One region of the Shewanella sp. W3-18-1 genome, then DNA from elsewhere that is predicted to be linked to it. Evidence: predicted binding sites of a transcription regulator. Region 1 holds the regulator's gene; the other holds the start of a gene.
What was found. The regulator LexA, encoded in region 1, represses DNA repair genes until DNA is damaged. The targets are predictions, from matches to a motif close to TACTGTATNNNNATACAGTA.
Positions count from the first base shown of each region.

Region 2: the regulator LexA is predicted to act here: its motif matches at 2,803-2,822, upstream of recN (DNA repair protein RecN).

Region 1 covers NC_008750.1:159,342-167,060, reverse strand. The annotation lists gene SPUTW3181_RS00720 (ribonuclease T2) at 1-66, shown strand, start outside; gene mtr (tryptophan permease) at 157-1,413, opposite strand; gene plsB (glycerol-3-phosphate 1-O-acyltransferase PlsB) at 1,413-3,836, opposite strand; gene lexA (transcriptional repressor LexA) at 4,187-4,807, shown strand; gene SPUTW3181_RS00700 (cell division inhibitor SulA) at 4,804-5,316, shown strand; gene coxB (cytochrome c oxidase subunit II) at 5,712-7,250, shown strand; gene ctaD (cytochrome c oxidase subunit I) at 7,260-7,719, shown strand, end outside.
Region 2 covers NC_008750.1:1,399,405-1,407,123, reverse strand. The annotation lists gene SPUTW3181_RS06410 (YjaG family protein) at 1-227, shown strand, start outside; gene lldR (LysR family transcriptional regulator LldR) at 489-1,388, opposite strand; gene SPUTW3181_RS06400 (AEC family transporter) at 1,763-2,725, shown strand; gene recN (DNA repair protein RecN) at 2,853-4,511, shown strand; gene SPUTW3181_RS06390 (phosphatidylglycerophosphatase A) at 4,665-5,159, opposite strand; gene thiL (thiamine-phosphate kinase) at 5,175-6,131, opposite strand; gene nusB (transcription antitermination factor NusB) at 6,210-6,614, opposite strand; gene ribE (6,7-dimethyl-8-ribityllumazine synthase) at 6,629-7,105, opposite strand; gene ribBA (bifunctional 3,4-dihydroxy-2-butanone-4-phosphate synthase/GTP cyclohydrolase II) at 7,237-7,719, opposite strand, start outside.

The sequences.
Region 1 (7,719 bases):
GCGAAAGCCAACAAAGCGGGGAAAGGCTCTTGTCCAGACACAATCATTATAAATAACTCCAATTAAGCAGCTAAATACAGATTTATAAGAGCCAAGATGGAATCGTCAAAAACACAAAAGCCCTCATTTAAACGAGGGCTTTATTAGTAAAATGGACTAGGAATACTGAGGCAGCAAATTCGCCATTGCCAAAAGATGACACGTACCTGTGATGATTCCAAATAAGACGACGATGACGATAATGGGTGTACCTCCCTTCACTTTAAAACCTGTACTTTCAGGGAATAACTGCCGAGACTTATAAGCCATCAGCGCAGGCACAATCACAGCCCAAACCGTTGCCGCCAATGCCGCAAAACCAATAGCAATCAAAAAACCATCAGGAAATAACAGCCCAAAGACCGTCGGAGGAACAAAAGTAACAGCAGCCGTTTTTATCCTTCCATTACGGGAGTCATCAAAACCAAATAAGTCTGCAAGATAATCAAACAAACCCAAAGTTACACCGAGGAACGACGAGGCCACCGCTAAGTTTGCAAACAGGGTTAACATACTGTTTAACCAGCTACTTGCCATCACCTTAGACAAAGCACCAACCAACACACCCATATTGCCGCCTTGGGCGATAATATCGCTAAACTGGCTGCGGGGAATATTGCCCATAGTGGCGACTAACCAACAGGCATAAATGATAAGCGCGATAAAAGTACCGACAAAGATAGCTTTGATAATAGTGGCGGAATCTTTACCGTAATACTTCACTAAACTAGGCACATTGCCATGATAGCCAAAGCTAGCAAGGCCAAAGGGCAACGCTGCCCACAAATAAGGTGCAAATCTTGTGGTACCATCGGGCTCAAGCAGCTTAGTGACGTCAATCTCTATCAGTAAATTACCGATAGCAAGAAAGAAAGTGATGATCATACCGCCCAGCATTATCGTTGTAATACGATCCACAGCTTTGGTGCTGATCAGCACAATACTCGCTAGCACTATGGCAAATACTAACCCTGCCACACTTTGAGGTAATTCAATCCCCATACCCTGCAAGCTGTGATTTACAATCGAGCCACCACCGCTGATATAGGCATAGGTTAAAATGTAGAGCACAAAGGCGATTGACACGCCATTCACTATGCGCCAAAACTGGCCTAAGGTTTGTTTTGTTAACGTATCGAAACTCGCACCAGGTTCAAAGTGTAAGTTGGTTTCAAGCAGTAATAAGCCCGACATCAACATGCAAAACCAAATACCTAGCAGCATGACAATGGAATACCCAAACCACATGCCAGAACCCACCACAGGTAAGGAAAACATGCCCGCCCCTACGGTCGTCCCAGCAATAATCATGGCGCCACCGAGCAAAGACTTACCTGCGGTTTTATGCTTAACCGCATTCATATGATTTGTCATTAACTAATATGCTCCGCAGTGACACTCGCAACTATCGTCTGTCTCACTGAGGCTCTCAATAGGCTATTGGCTTGATCTCGAATACGCTTAACATCAGATTTATCATCTTTATCAGAAAGATAACCTAACTCTTTTAACTTAACACTCAAAGTGCCGTAGAGTTTTTTATCGTAAAACTCTGGTGCTGTAATGCCATGCAATGCCCCTAAACGCTGAGCAAGTAAATGGCTTTCAGACTCGAGTTCTGAACGTTCCATCTTAGGACGATGTGCTAGCAAATTAAAAATGATGGCATAGCGTTGCAATGTCTCACTGACCGATCCTGAGAGCAATACCAACTGACTGGAATGTTCCGTTACAACTGATAAGTTATCTGACTCAGTTATTAAGCCTTGCTCAATAAAGAGATCCAGCACTTGATTGACATAGGAAGGTATATCCTTAATTCCCATAAACAGCTCAGCCTTTAGCAACGGATAAAAGTCATTCACGATTGCCACAATTTGCTGTCGCTGACTTTGCTCATTATGGGTCAAACAACTCGCAATAAGAGAAGGAATAATAAATAAGTGGATAATATTATTGCGATAATAGGTCATCGAAATGGCCTGATTAGCATCGATAGACACTATCTCACCTAAAGGATCACTGGATACTGAAAACTTATTTAAATCAATACCCTGCTGAACAAGATGCTTACCATCACCTTCCGCGACAGAAGTAAAAGAGGTATAAGGCACCCGCTTCAGCAGCGTGAGGTACAAATCTAACTGACGTTCTAACAAACAACGCTCAAGCGCATTTTGCTCAGAAGCCAATAAAGCTAAACTGGTGAGCGTGACGGAACTGGCCGCTGCCGCATCATTAATACGTGTCATCACCCGATTTGCTAACACGTTAACCGCTGGAGTTAACCAAGTTGGCTTTTGTTCAGGATCATCGGCAAGCTCTGCGCGCCAGTTAGGTGCCATTTCGTTTAAAAAGGTTTGCAGGGTAATCGGCTCTCCAAAGTTCACATAACCTTGACCAAAATTACCTAACTTGCGAATAGCTCCAAAAACTTGCCAAACGGATTCTTTTTGTTTTTTCTTGCCACTTAACTCTTTGTGATACGTGGCGACTTCCATCACATGGTCATAACCTAAATATACGGGAACCAAAGTAACTGGGCGCTCAATTCCGCGCAGCACGCTGTTCATTGTCATTGCTATCATGCCCGTTTTGGGCGCTAACAAACGCCCCGTACGAGACCGACCGCCCTCAGAGAAATACTCCACCGAATAGCCCTTGGCAAACAGTTGATCTAAATATTCACGAAAGACTGCGGTATAAAGCTTATTACCATTAAAACTACGACGGATAAAGAACGCGCCACCACGGCGGAACAATGGTCCCGCGGGCCAAAAGTTAAGGTTTATCCCTGCTGCAATATGCGGCGGCACCATACCTTGGTAATACAAAATGTAGGATAGCAATAGATAATCCATATGACTTCGATGACAAGGCACATAGACAATTTCGTGACCATCATGGTGTAACTGACGAATATGTTCGGCACCTTTAATATTGATGCCACTGTAGAGCTTATTCCATAACCAGGTTAAAAAACGCTCGGCAATGCGCACTAAACTATCTGAATAATTTGCTGCTATTTCATCAAGATACTCAATTGCAGTTTCACGAGATTGAGTTTCAGAAATCTTTTTGCTCACAGCCTCTTCTTGAATCGCCTTACGTAATGACTCCGATTTGAGCAACGAATCAAATAATGCCTGACGATTTGGCAGTAAAGGACCCGTCATCACCTTACGTTGGCGGCGAAAATGCACCCGTGCCACACGCGCTAATTTATGGGCTATCCCCATATCAGTACCGTGTTCATCTGCCATATAACGCAGTGAAACTGCATTCGAAAACTGTACAAAATTATGACGGCCTAGAAACAAAATCATGAAGCACTTACGTAGCCAAGTTGGATTTTCACGCTCCAACACAGCCGCTTTCATCGTATCGTCTTCTTTACCTGGAGTACGTCCCCAATAAAGACTCACTGGCACTAACTGAATATCAAGCTCCGGGCGCTCCTTATGAACAGCCAAGAGACGCATAAAACACTCAAGGAATGGCTCGTTACCCGCACGTTCACCAAACAAAGGTTTACGTCCTTGAAGGCAAACAACCCGTGGCGCAACAACACCGTTAACAACTAAAGGTTCGTAGGGGCTTGGCAAGCCTAATTTTTCGGTGACTTCACTTAGTGCCGCAATGTCACTCAGCGATTCTGTTTTCATGACATAAGCAAGTGGTCTGGAGGTATCCAGATTCAGATCGGCAAAAGGATCCTGAGGCACCACAATAGTGTGGACTAAGTGTTTTTGGATCCAACGTAATGATTTCAACCAAAGAGAGTCTTGTTTAGGCATTATTCTTATGCAATTAAGTACGTTTACTAGCCCAATAGAATACCAGACTCTGGGGAGTATTCGCTAATTCTCTCCTATATATCCCTAAATCGCCCTAACATCAGGCGTTTTATAAGCCTATAAAACAATATATGCATCCCATCGGGATAAAATAAATACTCTTAAAAAATTAAACACTTAAAATTAAATAAGAAAATATAAAACGCCTTATCTTCCATAAAAACTCAACCAATAGATCAGGCTGAGATTTGCCGATTTAAAACACTTTACGATCTAAAAATGGTTAATACTTGCACTACAAACAATACTGTATATACTAACAGTAACTGTATAGAAAAACAGGAACAGCCATGAGACCCTTAACGCCACGCCAAGCTGAAATTTTAGAGCTAATTAAACGTAATATTGCCGATACAGGAATGCCACCCACCCGAGCAGAAATTGCCACTCGTTTAGGCTTTAAAAGTGCTAATGCTGCTGAGGAGCACCTCAAAGCTCTCGCCAAAAAAGGCTGTATCGAAATCATGCCAGGTACCTCTCGGGGTATCCGTCTCCCAGCAGAGGAAGAGGTCGTGGTTGAATATGGCCTGCCACTTATAGGCCAAGTAGCCGCTGGTGAGCCAATCTTGGCTCAAGAACATGTTGAACAGTACTATCAAGTTGACCCAAGTATGTTCCACCCTACCGCCGATTTTTTACTGCGAGTAAAAGGTGACAGCATGAAAAACATCGGCATTCTTGAAGGTGATTTGTTAGCGGTGCATAAAGTACAACAAGCGAGAAATGGTCAAGTAGTTGTTGCAAGAGTCGACGATGATGTCACGGTTAAACGCTTCGAAAAAAAAGGCAACTTAGTCTATCTATACGCAGAAAATGAAGACTACTCACCAATTAAAGTGGATTTAAGTTGTCAAAGTTTAACAATTGAAGGACTCGCTGTTGGTGTGATCCGTAATGGAGATTGGCTATGAGTAACCTATTAGGCAATGCCCCACGTCATCCGGGGTTGTGGCTCGACAACATTCGAGAGCCTGATGCAAACTGGCAGTATGCACCGATCAGCTGTGTGCCTACACAGACTCAAGGCCGTACTGAGTTAATCCAGCTCAGTACGCAGCTCGCACAACTCAGTCAACAGGGGCGTTGGGTTGTACTCATCAATCCACCAAGTATTGGCTATAAACAGTTACTCACATCAGCAGGTGTGCGCATGGATCGTATATTACTCGTTCATGCAAAAGATGAGGTAGAAACCCTATGGGCGATGGAGAAAGCCTTAACAAGTGGTACGTCCAGTGCAGTCATTACTTGGACGACCTCACTCGATGCCCGTGATAATCGACGCTTACAAATTGTGGCAAAAAGTGCCAGAGCGATGGGTATTGTATTAGAGGAAGTAAATAACCACTTACAGGATAAGGTCCGCCTTGAGCAACATACACACTTTAAGCAAGCCACTTTTTTTAGCCCTGTTCATTAGTTTTACAAAAGATTTTTTAGCCGTGAAAGCCGCCTCACATATGAATGTGAGGCTTTTTTTTAGCAATTTTTCAGACAATTAGAAAAATAAGTGATCTTGATCAATATTTAAACAGCAAGTATGGTTGATTAAGCTGGTGACTCTATATCTCTGGCGATGGTAAAAACCGAGCTGTTATCCCAGCCAATTTTCCATCAATAATTAAAATGACAGATTTTTTCAGTAGTATGTGCCAGCGTGGCGAATTAACAGCAGTAACAGTACAAAAGTAAGCCATCAACGCACATTGAAGTCAAAAACGCTTTTTTGGGAACTGAAGAGTTTGCATAGAGTTGAGACTTACTGTGTGACTCTTCTTTGTAGTTGCAATTTGCAATTAGCAGAGGAGAAGTCTTGTGAAGCAATTGTTGTATTGTTTACTCGTGGTGTTATTCGCACCACCGTTGAACGCAGCGGATTCGCGGTTCAATATGACCACTGGTGTAACCGAGATAAGTGGCAAGGTTTATCACTTGCATATGACTATCTTGTATATCTGCTGTGCTATTGGCCTCGTGGTTTTTGGCGTAATGATTTATGCCATGATAAACCACAGAAAATCCAAAGGCGCAGTTGCCGCCCATTTCCATGAAAGTACCAAAGTTGAAATTGCTTGGACCATATTGCCATTTATTATCCTGATCCTAATGGCCATACCTGCAACCAAAACCTTAATCGCAATGGAAGATACGAGCAATGCTGATATCACCATCAAAGTCACTGGTTCTCAGTGGAAATGGCATTACAGCTACTTCGATCAAGATATTGATTTTTACAGCATACTCTCGACACCTAGAACACAAATTGATGGTTCAGAACCTAAGGGCGAGCACTATCTCCTTGAAGTCGATAAACCGCTTGTTGTTCCAATAAATCGCAAAATCCGCTTCCTAATGACATCAGAAGATGTCATTCATTCATGGTGGGTTCCAGCCTTTGCGGTGAAAAAAGATGCGAATCCTGGTTTTATTAATGAAGCATGGACACGTATCGATAAACCAGGCATTTATCGCGGCCAGTGTGCTGAACTTTGCGGTAAAGATCACGGCTTTATGCCCATAGTCGTAAAAGCCTTACCAGAAGCAGAATTTGATGCTTGGATTACCGAGCAAAAACAAGCAGCACAAACCGCTGCCGCTACAGCTCAAGCCGCCCTATCACAAACCCTTAGCCAAGCAGACTTAATGACCCAAGGTGAGCAAGTCTATATGGCTCGATGCGCAGCATGCCACCAACCTAATGGAGAAGGATTAAAAGGTGTATTTCCAGGTTTGAAAGGTAGTCCTATCGCAACAGGCCCTCTTACTCCCCACCTTGAAATTATCATCCATGGTAAAGCTGGTACGGCAATGCAGGCTTTTGCTAACCAATTAACTGCCCAAGAAATTGCCGCAGTGACAACCTATGAGCGAAATGCGTGGGGAAATAATATGGGGGATGCTGTTCAAGCCAAAGATGTGAACGACTATATGAATGGTGATCGCCAGCCTAAGACATCGACAACACAAACACAGCAAGTCGCCGCGTTGCCTACAGAGCCAACAGTCCAAGGTGCTAGCATCGATCCCGCTAGCCTGCCAACACTGACCCATGACGCGCTAATGACGGAAGGAGAAGCCATCTATATCTCAAGTTGTGCAGCCTGCCATCAAGTAAATGGCTTAGGTATTCCGCCTGCTTTTCCATCGTTAGTTAATAGCAACATTGTAACGGGGCCAATTGCCAACCATATCGAGATTGTGATGCACGGCAAAACGGGAACGGCGATGCAGGCATTTGACAAACAACTCAGCCCACAACAACTCGCCGCGGTCATTACTTATGAGCGAAATGCTTGGGGTAATAATACAGGCGATACAGTTCAAGCCGCCGATATCGTTAAACATGGACAGTAGGGGATTAGGATGAGCACTATGACTCAAGAACACACCGCAGTCCATGATGACCACCATCATGGGGCACCGAAGGGCATTATGCGCTGGTTGCTAACCACCAACCATAAGGATATTGGCACCCTTTATTTATGGTTTAGTTTCATTATGTTTTTAACGGGTGGCGCCATGGCAATGGTGATCCGAGCTGAATTATTTCAACCCGGATTACAGCTAGTTGAGCCAAATTTTTTCAATCAAATGACCACTGTTCATGGGCTGATCATGGTCTTTGGAGCCGTTATGCCCGCGTTCACAGGATTGGCCAATTGGTTAATTCCTATGATGATTGGCGCGCCAGATATGGCGTTACCTAGGATGAATAACTGGAGTTTTTGGATCCTTCCTTTCGCCTTCGCTATTTTACTCGGTTCATTATTTATGGAAGGAGGAGGCCCAAACTTTGGTTGGACTTTCTATGCACCGCTCTCAA
Region 2 (7,719 bases), 1.2 Mb from region 1:
GTACTGTGGCGAACTATATTGAAGCCATCAGTGATGTTGATCTTGTCGATGATGCCCTAGATGATTTCGTCTTCGCCCATGAAGTGATGGAAGAAGAGAAAGAGTTACAAAATTCTCTGCTCGAAATTATTGAAGAAAATCCAAAAATCACTGCGGAATTGGTAAAAGGTCTACGCAAAGACATCATCGAAGCAGGTGTATCCAATATTGGTATTAGCATCGCCTAACGCCCGTGACCCCATTTGTTCAGGTTAATCCGTGTTATTCCAAAGTGTTAAACCACGTTAAAATAACACGGCATAAAGAAGTCATCATTGGCTTACTACCACAATCCAACAGCAATCCTCGATAAGCAAGATTGCTTATCGAGGCTCGACTCGCGAAGGTTATATAGGCATAAACAAACCATAGACCTACAAAGTCAAATCGCTGATAATTTTCATTAAACAATACCTTGAGCGATGCAAATGCTCAATATCAAAGGCAACTCAAGCCATGGAAAACAATTCTGGCGCCTTCGACTGCATAAACTCAATAAACACTCTCACCTTTAGCGGTTGTTGGCTGCGTTGATGATACAAGATTGAAATCCGTCGCTGCTCACCCACCCATTCAGGTAATAATACTTTGAGTCGGTCCTCTTTAATCTGCTGTTTTACAAACAATTCAGGACCGTACAAAATGCCACCATGATCCAATGCCGACTCAATAGCACCGTGTAAATCCGTCAATGTGAGCTTGGTTGGACCATTAAAGTAGAAGGACTCACCGTTCGGATGCTTTAAATGCCAATTAAATAAGGGCCAGACTTTAATAAGCTGATGCGCTTCTAAATCATTCGGGTGGGTCAACTTAGGTGCCTGTGCTAAATATTCTGGCGTAGCAAATAAACAGTAATCTAACTCACCTAATGTACTCGACACCCATGAAGAATCAGGCTGAGCGCCACCCACAATCGCCACATCAATCCCTTTGTCGATCAAATCAACCAACTCATTACTCTGGGATATATGCAGGCGAATATCGGGATACAAACGACCAAACTCATTAAGAGCTCGGATAAAAATGATAGAGATAATAGAAATCGGCGCGGCAATTCTTAACGTCCCTTCGGGTTTATCACTTCCCACGCCACTAAGCTCATCAAACTGGGCTATGACACTCTGATAACGCTGAAATAAGGCTAAGCCTTCTTCAGTCAACCTCAGTTTACGAGTGCTACGCATAAAGAGTTGCTTATCGAGCTTTTCTTCTAATTTGGCTAACTTACGACTCACGGTCGCAATAGGCATATCCAACTCTTTGGCCGCCTGTGAAAAACTTCCCGCATTCACTAAGTGCACAAAAAGATAAAGAAGTTGTAATTCACTGCCCAAATCATCACTCATATCACATCCCAATTTTTATAGGCTACTTAGGTCTACATAGTTAACGAATTGTAATTCAAACTGTCCATGGTACATCAACTCAAAAGCCGATATTCAGTCATTGATCCAGCTTAAATTGAAGCTTCTTAAGCTTTATGAAAACCCTATTTTAAAGTCGTTTAGGTATATACGACCATAGCTTAATAGTATCGGCTGCCCATGGTATGTTATTTTGCTGGATAATTTACTGCGCTAGCTCGAATATTACCCATTCAATTATCGGTATTTATGTGCGACGAGTGATGTTCAGTACCGATATATATTTTTGAATAAAAATCGTACGCTATGAGTCTGTCTTACACAGGAAAGACCCTATCATAAGGATGAGTGAGGGAATGACATTATTAACCCCGCTGTTTGCCGTCTTCGGGATCATGCTACTAGGTACACTAGTACAAAAATTGAAACTTCTCCCCGTGGAAACGGATCAAGTATTAAACCAATATGTGTACTACATTGCCTTTCCTGCGATCATGCTAATCGCCCTAGCTCAGCAGCCAATTAACGAAATCTTACAATGGGGATTTATTGCAGGCTATAGTGCAGCAATGCTAATTACCTATCTCATTTGTTTAGGTATTTCACTGATAGCCAACCCAAAAAAGCACGCGATTGCGACAATTAGAGCCCTAAATGCCACCTTTGGTAATACCGCGTTTATTGGTATTCCATTACTGATGATTATCTTTCCACAACAACAAAGTGCATTAGTGGCAGCGGCCATTGCTAGCCTGCTATCGGTACTGATGTTTGCAGTCGCGCTAGTATCATTAGAACTTGCCACTAACACTCAAAGACAGCACCATGCCTTAGTGATAATGGCAATGGCGGTAGGTAAAAATCCTATCGTAATTGGCAGTTTGATTGGCGTTGCAATATCCGCCAGTGGCATTCAATTACCATCAGGTCTCGCGCTAATGATCCAGCAGATAGGCAATACCTCAAGCCCCTGTGCCCTTTTTGCTATTGGTATGGTATTAGCAAAAGCAATGCGATATCAAAAAGATAGCAAAATTTTTAGTCTCTCAAACTTTTTAGAGTTAAGTCTAATCAACCTTTTTAAACTGGGTATACAGCCCGCGCTAGTCTACTTTATGCTGAGATACTGCGGTGTACATGGTGATTATCTGATCATGGGCGTTATCCTCAGCGCACTGCCCACTGCAGCTAGCGTTTACTTACTGGCACAGCGTTACAATACCCAAGCTTCAACCAGTGCTCAGGGCATTCTATTTGGCACCTTAGTCACTTTTTTCAGTCTGCCAATATTAGAAAGCCTAGTAAGAACTCATGCATAATCAGTTAATTAAAAATATTTACTGCGATAATGCCGATTATTTACCCAATCCACTTTACTGTATATAAAATCAGTATATACTGTTTATCAATACAGTGGTTTGGTATATTTTTCGACAGGAATTGACTATGCTTTGCCAACTCAGCATTAATAACTTCGCTATCGTCCGTTTTTTAGAACTGGATTTTCGCCCAGGAATGACCAGCATCACTGGTGAAACCGGTGCAGGTAAATCGATCGCCATCGATGCGCTAGGTCTATGCCTAGGCAATCGCGCCGATGCCAGTTGTGTTCGCCCTGGTGCCAGTAAAACTGAGGTCAGCGCCCGCTTTTCCTTAGATGATATTCCGCTAGCAAAGCGTTGGTTAGAAGATAACGATCTTGAACTCGATGATGAGTGTATTTTACGCCGAACCATTAGTAGCGATGGCCGCTCGCGCGCCTACATCAATGGTAATCCAGTACCGCTGACGCAACTCAAATTACTCGGTCAGTTGCTTATAGGTATTCACGGCCAACATGCCCACCATGCAATGTTAAAGAGTGAACATCAGCTCACCCTGCTCGACAGTTATGCCAACCACAGATTACTTATCGACACAGTTGCCGCTAGCTTTCAACGCTGCAAGCAAATTGAGGCCGACCTAAAACAACTCGAAGCCTCCCAGCATGAACGTATTGCTCGTAAGCAATTAGTCCAATATCAAGTGGAAGAACTCGATGAGTTTGATCTTAAAGTCGACGAGTTCGATGAAATTGAACAAGAACACAAACGTTTAGCCAATGGCACTGAGTTAATTGCCACCTGTCAGGCGAGCTTAAATATACTCACAGAGGGTGAAGAGAACAATATAGAGTCACTGCTCAATCGCGTCGTTTCCCTCGCCGAAGATCTGCAAAACTACGATCCCGCATTAAGCAATATCAACACTATGCTCAATGATGCTTTAATCCTAGTGCAAGAAAGTGCAGGCGAATTACAGCACTATTTGAGTAAGCTCGAACTCGATCCGACCCATTTCGCCTATTTAGAAGAACGGCTATCAAAAGCCATGCAACTGGCGCGCAAACACCATGTCAGCCCGAATAAGCTGGCGGAACATCATCTAGCATTAAAGGCAGAGCTCAGCAGCTTAGACAGTGATGAAAGCAAGCTCGAAGAAGTTCAGCAACAAGTCGAGGCAAGTAGAGCAGCTTACCTTAGCAATGCCCAAAAGCTCAGCCAAAGCCGTGCTCGTTACGCCAAGGAACTCGACAAACTGGTGACTCAGTCAATCCACGAACTGAATATGCCTAAGGGTAAATTTACGATCGAAGTCAATTTCCACCCCGAGCAAATGTCAGCCAACGGCAGTGACAATATCGAATTTATGGTAACCACTAACCCTGGCCAACCCTTACAACCGATTTCGAAAGTCGCGTCTGGCGGTGAGCTTTCACGCATAGGATTAGGGATACAAGTGATTACCGCGAAGAAAGTTGCCACACCGACATTAATTTTCGATGAGGTGGATGTCGGGATCTCAGGACCTACCGCCGCAGTGGTAGGCCGTATGTTACGCAGCTTAGGGGAATCGACCCAAGTCCTGTGCGTGACTCACTTGCCACAAGTTGCGGGCAATGGTCATCAACACATGTTCGTCGATAAATTTAATAAGGCAGGCAGTACTGAGACCACAATGAAGTCGCTCGATCGTGAGCAGCGCATTCAAGAGCTTGCAAGACTGTTAGGTGGCGATACTATCACCAGCAATACCCTAGCAAACGCAAGGGAACTGCTGCAATAGTAGTATGGATCAGATAACGAATAAGGTCGCTACACGTTTGAATCTACACACGCCATATCAAAAGCTAAGGGGCTATATCAAAAACTAAAGGCTAGTTGTTGGCCATGTTAACTAACATGTCAGCTTAGCTATCATGTTAGGTTGACGATAATGTTAGCTAACACACCAGACTAGCCCTTGCAGACAGATAAAGGCAAATACACCCGCTAAGACATCGTCAATCATAATGCCAAAGCCACCATGAACTTTGGCATCGAGCCATCGAATAGGCCAAGGTTTGATGATGTCAAAAAAGCGAAATAGACCAAAGCCGACTAACAACCAACCCCAACCTGCTGGTGCCGCTATCATAGTGATGAGTAGCCCAACCACTTCATCCCACACAATCGCACCGTGATCGTGTACCCCCATATCTTTAGCAGCTTGACCACAAATGTAAATGCCTGCCAAAGCACCGAATACAGTCAAACCTAAATACCACCCCAAAGGCAGCGGTGCTAAGAGCAAATATAAAGGGATTGCGGCTAAAGTACCAAAAGTACCCGGCGCCTTTGCGGCGAGCCCACTACCGAAACCGAGTGCCAAAAAGTGGACAGGATTTTTTAATGATAGGCGCGTTAGCACCTGATCCTTTGACAACCATTTCATTAATATGATCTTCGCTTAAAAGTGCTCGAAACCGTGATACGGCGGCGTAAACGGCTCACCATTGCGTTGCAACTTGAGCTTACTGCCCGCACAAATTTGTCCAACACGAACAAACTTTGCCCCCGCATGGCTCAAGGCGGTTTCAAGCGCGCCCTTTTGGGACTCAGGAACCGTAAACAGCAGTTCATAATCTTCGCCACCGGTCAGCGCATAACCTAAGGCATGCTCCTCACTAACGGTATCTTGCATCGCACGGGACAGAGGAATATTAGCCACATCGACAATGGCTCCCACACCAGAAGCCTTAAGAATATGGCCTATATCCGAGATAAACCCGTCAGAAAGGTCGATAGCACTGGAGGCAAGCGAACGCAAAGCTTGGCCCGCTAAAACTCTTGGTGTTGGACGATAATGGCGATTAATCAGGAATTCTTTATGCTCGGCTCTGGCCTGTTGCGCGCCTCGAATGATATCCAGACCTAAGGCCGAATCTCCGAGTGTGCCCGTAACATAGATCCAATCTCCCACTTTAGCACCATGACGAGTGAGTGCCTTACCCTGTGGGACTTGGCCGTGCACTGTGATGTTAATCGCCCGTGGACCACGAGTCGTATCACCACCAATTAAGGCGATGCCATAGTACTCGGCGGCTTCAAACAAGCCTTCACTAAAACCACTTAGCCAGGTTTCATCGACTTCGGGTAGCGTTAAGGCAAGCGTCATCCACGCAGGTTCAGCGCCCATGGCTGCCAGATCAGATAAATTTACCGCTAAGGCTTTATAACCTAAGGCTGCAGGAGGCATATCGGGGAAGAAATGGACATTTTCGACTAAGGTGTCACAGGAGATAGCAATCGACTTGTTTTCTGCGGGTTGCACTAAAGCGCAATCGTCACCGATGCCAAGCTTCACATCACGGCGAGTGGGGCCGCGGTTGCTAAAATAACATTCAATTAATTGGAATTCTTTCACTGTACAGTTTGGCACGACTTACATCGGCCACCTTTGTTAGCAATGAAAAACGGTATCCTAAGATACCGTTTGTCTTTATTACTTGCGTGCAACCAGTTTGTCGAGCAGTCCGTTCACAAACTTATGACTCTCGTCCGCACCGAAAGCTTTTGCCAACTCAATCGCCTCGTTAATCGCGACCTTGTAGGGCACATCTTTACGGAAAGTCAGCTCATAGGTCGCTAAACGTACTATGGCTTTCTCAACAGGAGACACTTCATCGATCGGGCGCTCCAGATGCGGGATGATCAGCTCATCCAACTGGGGTTTCTTCGTTGCAACGCCTGAAAATAGCTCACGAAAATAAGCTACATCAACACCGTCGAGACTCTGCTCAGTTAAAAACTCATGCTCGACATCGGCAATATTATTCCCGCTTAGTTGCCATGAATAGATGGCTTGAACGGCTAAACGGCGGGCCTTGCGGCGCTCAGAAGGCTTCATTATTTTTCCTACTATTACAACTGTTGTTCAAGTTCTTGCAGAACATTGACCATTTCAAGCAGGCTTAAAGCAGCTTCGCCGCCTTTATTACCCGCTTTGGTACCTGAACGTTCGATAGCTTGTTCTATGGTATCTGTGGTCAACACACCGAAGGCAACAGGCAGATCAAATTCTAAAGCAACTTGAGCTAGACCTTTATTACATTCGCCTGCAACAAAATCAAAATGAGGGGTACCACCACGGATCACCGCACCTAATGCGATAATACCGTCGAATTTACCACTGGCAGCAACGCGACGCGCAGCTAGCGGCAACTCAACCGCACCTGGTACACGGACAACAGTGATATTGTCGTCGCTGACTTGGCCAAAACGTTTAAGCGTGTCAAGTGCACCTTCAAGCAAGCTCTCAACTAAAAAGCTGTTGAAACGCGAAATTACAATCGCAACTTTGGCATTTTTCGCTTCGATATTACCTTGAACTATGTTCATTATCTTACCTAAATTTTGCTAAAGCACCCAGCTCGGGGCGAAAAGTGGCGACATGATATCACAGCCAATTGCCCAGAGCCCTATGCAAATTATCAGAAATTGTTAATTTTACTTCAGTGTAACTTTGGGTTTCAGTCCGCCACATACTCAGTCACTTCAAGGCCAAAGCCTGAAAGTGAATGGTAGCGTTTAGGCGAGCTGAGCAGACGCATCTTAGTCACGCCAAGGCTAGCGAGGATTTGCGAACCCACACCCACACGGCGCGACGTCCCCTGCCATTTTGCAGAAACAGGCGCTTGGCCTTGATCTTCGGCTTCAAAGGCTTTCACCTTAGAAAGGATTTCACAGGGATGCTCTTGATTCCCGAGTAAAACCAATACACCACCTTCTGCAGAAATACGCTCCATCGCCTTTTCGAGTGGCCAGCTGCGTTGCTGATCGCGCTCTGAGTGGAGTAAATCGTTGAAAGTATTTTGCAAATGCACGCGCACCAAACAATCTTCTTTCACCTCTCCTTTGACTAAGGCGAAATGCAGTTGATTGTCGATTGTGTCTCTAAAAGTCACCATGTCAAACTCGCCGAAACGGGTCGGTAGTTTGCATTTAGCTTCGCG